4 regions of the Stenotrophomonas sp. YJH_SMC_127 genome follow, and region 3 is predicted to be linked to each of the others. Evidence: predicted binding sites of a transcription regulator. Region 3 holds the regulator's gene; each other region holds the start of a gene.
What was found. Region 3 encodes FliA, which starts transcription of late flagellar genes. Its sites were predicted from a motif close to TAAAGTTTNNCNNNCNNNGGCCGATAA; they were not measured.

Region 1 (2,198 bases), on a different contig from region 3:
AGCCTGCGCAGCGGTGGTGTCGAAGCAGTAGGTGGCCACGCTCTCCGCATAGCGTGCCGGGTAGCGACGCATGAAATCGCACTGCAGGCCTGACAGGTCTTCGGTGGCGATCAGCTCGGGCTTCCAGGCGACCAGTCGCTGCAGCAACGGTTCAAGCAAGGCGGGCTGGAAGGACTTGGGCAGGCCGGACAAGTGGGGGGTGCCCAGTACCAGCGCTTCGTTCGGGCGCCCGGCAGGCGGGCCCTTCAGCTGGTCGGGATGGAAGCTGGGGCGGTAGGTGGCGTCGGCAGCGAAGGCGCCGCTGCTGCACAGGCCCAGGATGAGGAAACTGGCCAGGCGTGGGAACATGCGATCTCCGTGTCAGTGAGCGTCCTGCGGTTCGCTGCATGCTGGCCAGTTTCATCTACCACCGGATCTCCCGTTGGTCATGCAAACCTTTTCCGCTTGAACTGCATCCGCGTGCCGGGCAAGGCTATGCCCAGTGACGGCGACAACGCGCGACATATGCCCTGACGACACCCGGTGCCGAGCAGAACCTGCCCAGCCGGCGCCTGGCGAAACCGCTCGGCGGTGCCCCTGTCTCGCGTGAGCAGAATGTGAAGTGCATCGCGATTGTCTACCGCATCCCTGCAGGAGCATCTGAAGATGCGACGGACGTCGCGGAATCCGGCTAAAGCCACCGATCGCATCGCCGATATTCCCTCTGGATCCCGCTCAAGTCGCCCGCTGCAGGACCCCAGGCTGCCCCCGACGGGCGGCCCGCGCTGTGTGTTCCGCCGCTCCTTATGCCGATCGCACCCGCACCAGACGTTCTTGCCAGCCGCTCGAGGGGTGCCTGCCGGTACCTGTAGTCCCAAGCAACTGAAGTTGCCGCCGGGCATCCCGCCCGTCGGGTCGCAACCGCTTACCGGACACCGAGGATCAGACAATGCTCATTCCAGGCTTTACGGCGGGCGCGCAGGCGCCGGCCGAGCTGCATACCCGTTGGTCGCCGTGGCGCGCCCTGCTGGGCGCGCTGGCACCGCAGCACCGCAGCGGCGTCGAGGCGGCGGCCGATGGCCGTGCCGAGCTGGAGGCGCAGGTCGCGGCGCTGCACCGGGTCCAGGCGGTCATCGAGTTCGCCCTCGATGGCACCATCCTGCAGGCCAACGAGAACTTCCTGCAGGCGATGGGTTACCGGCTGGAGGAGATCCAGGGCAAGCATCATTCCCTGTTCGTCGACCCCGAGCAGGCGCGCAGCGCCGGATACCGTGACCTCTGGGCGCGGCTGGGTCGTGGCGAATACGACGCGGGCCAGTACCGGCGTTTTGGCAAGAACCAGCGCGAGATCTGGATCCAGGCCTCGTACAACCCGGTGCTGGACCGGCAGGGGCGTCCGTACAAGGTGGTCAAGTTCGCCACTGACATCACTGCGCAGAAGCTGCAGGCGGCCGACTCGGCCGGCCAGCTGGCGGCGATCGACAAGTCGCAGGCGGTGATCGAGTTCAGCATGGATGGCCGCATCCTGTCGGCCAACGACAACTTCCTGGCTGCCACCGGTTACAGCCTGGATGATGTGCGTGGCCAGCACCACTCGCTGTTCGTCGAACCTGAGTATCGCAGCAGTGCCGAGTATCGGCAGTTCTGGGAAAAGCTCGGCCGTGGCGAATATGATGCCGGCCAGTACCGGCGCCTCGGCAAGGGCGGACGCGAGGTCTGGATCCAAGCGTCCTACAACCCGATCCTGGACCTCAACGGGAAGCCGTTCAAGGTGGTCAAGTACGCCACCGACATCACCGCGCAGGTGCATGAGAACCAGGCCATGCAGCGTGCCGTGGCGCAGACCCGTGAAGTGGTGGCGGCCGCCAAGGAAGGCGACCTGACCCGGCGCGTGGCCACCGCCGACAAGAACGGGCCGATCGCCGAGCTGTGCGAAGGGGTGAATTCGCTGGTCGAGGCGATGGCCGCGATCATCGGCCAGATCAAGTTCGCCGCTGACACCATCGCCGTCGGCGCCACCGAGATCGCGCAGGGCAACAGCGATCTGTCGCAGCGCACCGAGCAGCAGGCAGCGTCGCTGGAGGAGACCGCGGTGTCGATGAAGGGCCTGGCCGAGACCGTGCAGCGCACCGCGACCAACGCACGGCAGGCCAGTCAGCTGGCCGGTGGTGCCGCCGATGTCGCCGCGCGCGGCGGTAACGTAGTGCACGAAGTGGTGG
Region 2 (2,198 bases), on a different contig from region 3:
TGCTGGCGCCTGCGAAGTCGTCAAGATGAACGCACGATTGCATGGCTGTCCTATCGCAGATGCGCGAATGCATGCCTAGAATCGAAGCATCCCGGTAGTTCCCGGGCGCTTCGAGTGAATGGACTCAATGAAGATTCTGTTGACCGGCAGTTCCGGGCGCATCGGGCGCGCGATCTTCGGTGCGTTGGCGGCCGCCCACGAAGTGGTGGGGCTGGACCGCAGCCCGTTCGCCACCACGCGCATCATTGCCGATGTCACCGATCGCCAGGCGGTCACGCGTGCGGTGCAGGGCGTGGACGCGGTCATCCATACCGCGGCCCTGCATGCTCCGCATGTCGGCCTGGTGCCGGACGCGGTATTCCAGCAGATCAACGTGGAGGCAACCGCGCACCTGCTGCAGGCCGCACGCGAAGCCGGCGCACGGCGTTTCGTGCTGACCAGCACCACCGCGCTGTACGGCCATGCCGTGGTAGCCGGTGGCTGCCGTTGGATCGATGAAGACACCGAGCCGCTGCCGCGCACGATCTACCACCGCACCAAGCTGCAGGCCGAGACCCTGGCTGAAGCTGCCGCCACGCCGGGCTTCAGCGTTCGCGTGCTGCGCATGGGCCGGTGCTTCCCGGAACCGCCCGAGCGCATGGCGATGTTCCGCCTGCATCGCGGCATCGACGCCCGCGATGTGGCCAGCGCACACGCTGCACTGCTGCTCGACGAAGGCGCCCGATTCGCCCGCTATCTCGCCTGCGCACCGACGCCGTTCCGGCGCGAGGACTGCCTGGAACTGGCCACCCACCCGCGCAGCGTGCTGGCCCGTCGCGCGCCGCAGCTGCTGGCCGAGTTCGAACGCCGTGGCTGGCCGCTGCCATTGAGCATCGACCGTGTCTACGACAGTGCCCGCCTGCGCAGTGAGCTGGGCTGGCAACCGTGCTTCGGGCCGGACGACGTGCTGCAGCAGTATGCCGTCGGCAGCATCGAGGTACTGCCGCGCGCGCAGTGGATCAAGGACCGCGTGGCCGAGTGAGGCCATCGCGACGGACGGGTGGCTGACCCGACCCTGAGCAGATTCAGGAATGTGCAGGCCGGTCGCCTCAACCTCGTTGGCGGGCGGCCGCTAACCCGGTGCGCTTCCAGCGCCGGGCCCGCCCGGCGGCCGGTGGCCTGCGCGACGGATCGCGCGCCTGCGCGGTGCCTTCGTGGTGCCGGTCGTCCTGAACTGCCTTGCGGACCCTCCCATGCCTTCTTCCCGTTCCGCCGCTGCCCGCCGCCCGGGCAGCATCGCCCACAAGCTGATGCTGGGCACCGCCGCGATCGCGCTGCTGTGCTTCGGCCTGACCGCGTTCCTGATCTACCGACAGGCCAGCGCCAGCCTTATCAGCGCCTCGCGCCAGACCATGACCAGCGAGGCGACCGCTGAGGCGCGCCAGGTGGCGGCCGATCTGGGCACCGCCTTTGCCAGCAACGATGCCATGGTTGAAAGCGTGCTGGCCCAGCGCGCCCGTGGTGACGTGCCCGACCGCGCCAGCCTGGCGGCGGTGCTGGGCGAGCAGCTGCGCGCCCATCCCGAATGGCTGGGCAAGAGCACCATGTGGGAGCCCGATGCCTTCGACGGCAAGGATGCCGAGTTCGTCAACACCGAGGCGCACGATGCCACCGGCCGCTACATGAGCTACTGGGCCTGGCAGGAGGGCAAGCCGCAGCAGTCGGTGATGACCGATTACACCGAGACCGCCAGCGGTTCCGGTGACTGGTACATGGTGCCCAGCCGCGACAAGCTGCCGAAAGTGAGCGAACCGTATGCCTATGACATCGCCGGGCAGCAGGTGCTGATGAGTACGCTGAGCACGCCGATCATCGAGAACGACAGGTTCCTCGGTGTCTTCACCGTCGACTTCTCGCTGGCAGCGTTGCAGAAGCACCTGGCCACGCTGAAGCCGATGGGGGCCGGCCGCGTCGAACTGCTGTCGCCGAAGGGCGTGGTGCTGGCCTCGGCCAATGCCGCCGAAATCGGCAAGCCTCGCAACGACGCACTGACCCGCAGCATGCTGGCCGAGATCGCCGCCGACCGCCCCTTCGAGGCCTTCAGCCCCGATGCGGCCGGCAACGTGCGCGTGTATGTGCCGCTGCGCGTGGGCGATGCCCCGCAGCGCTTCGCGCTGGGCGTGGTGATGCCGCATGCGGTGATCGTGGCCGAAGCGCGC
Region 3 (2,198 bases):
CAGGCCTTCGGCGCGCAGCTGCTCGGTCAGACTGCGGCATTCCTCGGCCAGGTCCAGGGTGCGGTGGGTGGCCTGTTCGGTCATCGCCACCACGTGGTCCAGGCGTGCGCACGCATCGTCCAGTTCGCCGGCCTCGCTGGGCACGGTCGGCAGTTCGCCCAGGGCCTGCCCCAGCTCGCGGGCCAGCCGCGAGAGGCCGCTCATCATCGGCTGCGTGCGCAGCGCGACCAGTCCGTCGATGCGTTGCCGCCAGGCGGCTTCGTCACCGGACTCCAGGGCATCCAGGGCTTCCTGCAGGCGCAGGGCGAGGGCGTTCTTGTCGACCGTGGTATCCATCAGGCGCTGGCCGCCAGGCGTTCGAAGATCTTGCCCAGCTTCTCTTCCAGCGTCTGCGCGGTGAAGGGCTTGATGATGTAGCCGTTCACGCCGTTCTGGGCCGCTTCGATGATCTGCTCGCGCTTGGCTTCGGCGGTGACCATCAGCACTGGCAGGGTCTTCAGCTTGGCGTCGGCACGGATCGCCTTGAGCAGTTCGATGCCGGTCATCACCGGCATGTTCCAGTCGGTGACCACGAAATCGAAGGGCTGGCTCTGCAGCAGCGACAGTGCGGCATGCCCGTCCTCGGCTTCGGCGGTGTTGGTGAAGCCCAGATCGCCCAGCAGGTTCTTGACGATTCGACGCATGGTCGAGAAGTCGTCGACGATGAGGATGCGCATGTTCTTGTTCAAAGCAGAGTTCCTTTGTTGTTCATTCCGGGCGGCCGGGGGCAGTCGCCTCGGGGATGTTCATTCTTCCAGGCCGGCGTCGACGGCCTCGAAAATCTTCAGGCGGCCGCGCAGGCGCAGCACGGCCTGGCCATGGATCTGGCAGACCCGCGACTCGCTCACGCCGAGCACCGCGCCGATCTCCTTCAGGTTCAGCTCCTGCTCGTAGTAGAGCGAGAGCACCAGCTGTTCGCGCTCGGGCAGGTGGCCGATGGCCTTGCCCAGCTCGCGACCGAACTCGCCGCGCTCCAGCACCTGCTGCGGGGTCGGGCCGCCCTGGGCGACGGTATCCAGTTCGCCCTGGTCTTCGATGCGCGACTCCAGGCTCAGCACCTGGCCACGTGCGGCGTCTTCCATCAGGCGCAGGTACTCGGGCAGCGGCATCTCCATCGCGGCGGCCACTTCGGTGGCGCTGGCGGCACGGCCCGTGCTCTGTTCCAGGCGGCGGATGGTGGCGGCGGCATCACGGGCACGGCGGTGCACCGAGCGCGGCACCCAGTCGCCACGGCGGATCTCGTCGATCATCGAGCCGCGGATGCGGATCGAGGCATAGGTCTCGAACGAGGCGCCCTGGTCGGCGTCGTAGCTGCGCGAGGCTTCGATCAGGCCCATCATGCCGGCCTGGATCAGATCATCGACTTCGACGCTGGCCGGCAGGCGCGCGGCCAGGTGGTGGGCGATGCGTCGCACCAGGTCCGAATGCTGGGCGATGACCTCGTTGGCCGCCGAGCGCTGGACTTCCCTGTACTGGTGGGCTGCGCCTTTCATGCGGCCACCCCACGCTGCTTGAGGATGCGTTCGAGGAAGAACTCGACGCCACCGCGCGGTTCGGTCGGTGCCTGCCAGCGCGCGGTGCGGCGTGCGATCTCGGTGATCGCCAGCGCCGACGGGCTGGATGGATAGGCCTTCACCACCGGCTGCTGGCGCTGCACCGACAGGCGCAGCCAGTCATCCTGCGGCACGCAGCCCAGGTAGTTCAGCGAGACATCGGCGAGGAACTTCTCGCAGACGCGGGTCAGCTTCTCGTACAGCACGCGGCCCTCGTTCGGGTCGCGCACCATGTTGGCCACCACCTGGACGCGGTCCACGCCGCGCTCGCGCGACAGCACCTTGATCAGTGCGTAGGCGTCGGTGATCGAGGCCGGTTCGTCACAGACCACCACCACGGTGTCCTGCGCGGCCTGGCAGAAGGTCAGCACGCCGTCGGTGATGCCGGCGGCGGTATCGACCACCATGATGTCCAGCTCGCGTTCCAGTTCGGAGAACACGTTGACCAGGCCGACATGCTCGGCCGGGGCAAGCTCGGCCATGTGCCGGCGGCCGGAAGCGGCCGGGACCACCAGCACGCCGTTCGGGCCTTCGACGATGACGTCGTCCAGCGAGCAGCGGCCGGCCACCAGGTCGGCCAGCGTAAAGGTGGGGTTCAAGCCCAGG
Region 4 (2,198 bases), on a different contig from region 3:
GCCTTCTGTGCGCCTTCGGCGGTGGTGACGTTCAGGTCCTTGACGAAGCTGGCCGCTGCACCGGTCAGGGTGCCGCCGTTGGTGCTGGTCTCGGTCAGGCCCAGGCCGGCGAGGGTCGCGGCGGTGGCGCCGGCCGGCGGAGTCGCCGCGCTGACACCCAGCGCGAAGGTCTGGCCATCCTTGACCGAGGCCAGGCTGACGACGCCGGCATTGACCGAGGCAACCACGCCGGTTTCGCCCAGCTTGTTGTTGATCGCCGCGGCGGTGGCCGAGGTGATCGATTCGCCAGCCTTCACCGTGAAGTCGCTGATGGTGACCGTGGTGGCGGTGCCGCCCGGCGGGGTGACCGAGACCTGCAGGCCGGAGTAGGTGGTGTCGGCCGTCGCCTTGTCCACCGCCAGTGCGGTGCCGGTATAACCGTTGGCGAAAGTGGCCGCGCCCAGCGAATCGGCCTTGGCGTTGACCACGCTGTTGATGGCGATGGCCTGTCCGGCGTTGGCACCCACCTGGAACAGCTGGCTGGTGAAGCTGCCGTCCAGCAGCTTGGTGCCGTTGAAGTCGGCCTGCTTGGCGACGCGGTCGATCTCGCTGACCAGCTGGGTCACTTCGGCCTGCAGGGCCTTGCGGTCGCTGGCCGAGTTGGTGGCATTGGAGGCCTGCACGCCCAGTTCGCGGATGCGCTGCAGGTTGTTGCCGACTTCGTTCAGCGAACCTTCGGCGACCTGGGCCAGCGAGATGCCGTCGTTGGCATTGCGGATGGCCACGTCCAGACCGCGGATCTGGGTGGTGAAGCGCTCGCTGATGGCCAGGCCGGCCGCGTCGTCCTTCGCGCTGTTGATGCGCAGGCCGGACGAGAGGCGCTGGATGGTGGTGGCGAGCGAGCTGCCGCTGGTGCTCAGGTTGCGCTGGGCGTTGAGCGACATCGTATTGGTGTTGATTACCTGTGCCATGGGGTCGTCTCCTCTTATATGGAACCCGTTGGTGAATGAAACGAAGCGCCGCCTGTTTTTTTGTGTGGCTGTGTGCTTCGCCGTTGCCAAATGAATAACGGCGCTTTGTCAACAACCTTTAGCCGTGAATTCCGTTGAAGCCAGAATTCGTTGCCTGAAGCTGTTTTCCCGGGGTTTTCAGCCCTGTTGCCAGGGTGGAAGCGGCCCCGGGAGGGGCGGTCGGGCAGGGCCTGACCAGCGCTGATGAAGGTATCGGCGGGGTCGGGCCGGGCTTGATGGAGAATCACGGAAAATCGGTCGGCGACGGCCAGGTGGCCGCGCAGCGGCGGGCAGGCGCGCAAACGAAAAAGGCCGCGATGCAGGGCATCGCGGCCTTTCGGGACTGACGCGGGCGGCGCGTCAGCGCAGCTTGTTGAACAGCGACATCGACTGCATCTGCGAGAAGATCGTCTGCGCCGCCTGCAGCGCGGTGCTCTGCAGCTGGTACTGGCTCAGCGCATCGGCGTAATCCAGGTCGCGCATCTGCGACAGCGTGGTCTTCAGGGTCACGCCATTGGCCTCGCGCATGTCGGCGGCATTGTCCAGCGCCTTCAACTGCGCACCGCCTGCGGCACGCGAATCGATCATCCGCTCGGAAGCGCGCGCCACGTCGCGCAGTGCGCTCTGCAGCTGGTTCTGCTGCGCGGTCATCTGCGCGGTGGTACCGGTGTCGGCACCCAGCGCCGCCACCAGGTTGTCCATGGTGGAGAAGATGTCGCGGCTGCTGGCGGCCTGTACGCTGAAGCTGTCACCCGCCGCCGGTGCGCCGGTGATGCGCAGGCGCACACCGTTCACTTCCAGATCGTCGCCGGCCTTGTAGGTGCCGGTTCCGGTCACGTTGCCCGCACCGTCCACCACCTCGTATTGATTGCCAGTGGTGAAGCGCACGCTGAAGCCCTGGCCGTTCCAGCTGTCGCTGCCGTCGCGGGTGATGTTGGTGAGCACGCCGTTGCCGGTGTTGCCGGCCGCAGCGCTGCCGTCGACGAAGCCATCGCCGGTGGGAATGCGCATGAAGATCTCGCTGCCGGGCAGCGCGTCCTTCACGTAGGTATCCGGACCGACTTCAACCTGGCGCTGGGTCTGGTCGCCACGGTAGACCACTTTGCCGTTGATCTTGGCAAACGGCGGGTCGCCGTCGTTGGTGCCACCGAACACGTAGCGGCCGGTGCCATCATCGGCGTTGGCCAGCGACAGCAGGCCGTCGCGGAT

Region 1: AC5QAB_RS05480 (methyl-accepting chemotaxis protein) is a predicted target of FliA. The motif match lies at 672-698, and genes of this name have one in related genera.
Region 2: AC5QAB_RS04960 (methyl-accepting chemotaxis protein) is a predicted target of FliA. The motif match lies at 1,089-1,115, and genes of this name have one in related genera.
Region 4: AC5QAB_RS08285 (flagellin) is a predicted target of FliA. The motif match lies at 1,045-1,071, and genes of this name have one in related genera.

The regions. Positions count from the first base shown of each region.
Region 1 is NZ_JCAFVO010000002.1:35,651-37,848, forward strand. Features, by position in the region: gene AC5QAB_RS05475 (DUF5694 domain-containing protein) at 1-348, opposite strand, end outside; gene AC5QAB_RS05480 (methyl-accepting chemotaxis protein) at 929-2,198, shown strand, end outside.
Region 2 is NZ_JCAFVO010000001.1:1,114,381-1,116,578, reverse strand. Features, by position in the region: gene AC5QAB_RS04970 (S41 family peptidase) at 1-29, shown strand, start outside; gene AC5QAB_RS04965 (NAD-dependent epimerase/dehydratase family protein) at 128-1,021, shown strand; gene AC5QAB_RS04960 (methyl-accepting chemotaxis protein) at 1,233-2,198, shown strand, end outside.
Region 3 is NZ_JCAFVO010000016.1:27,763-29,960, reverse strand. Features, by position in the region: gene AC5QAB_RS20710 (protein phosphatase CheZ) at 1-336, opposite strand, end outside; gene cheY (chemotaxis response regulator CheY) at 336-728, opposite strand; gene AC5QAB_RS20700 (RNA polymerase sigma factor FliA) at 786-1,532, opposite strand; gene AC5QAB_RS20695 (MinD/ParA family ATP-binding protein) at 1,529-2,198, opposite strand, start outside.
Region 4 is NZ_JCAFVO010000002.1:646,049-648,246, reverse strand. Features, by position in the region: gene AC5QAB_RS08285 (flagellin) at 1-950, opposite strand, end outside; gene flgL (flagellar hook-associated protein FlgL) at 1,350-2,198, opposite strand, start outside.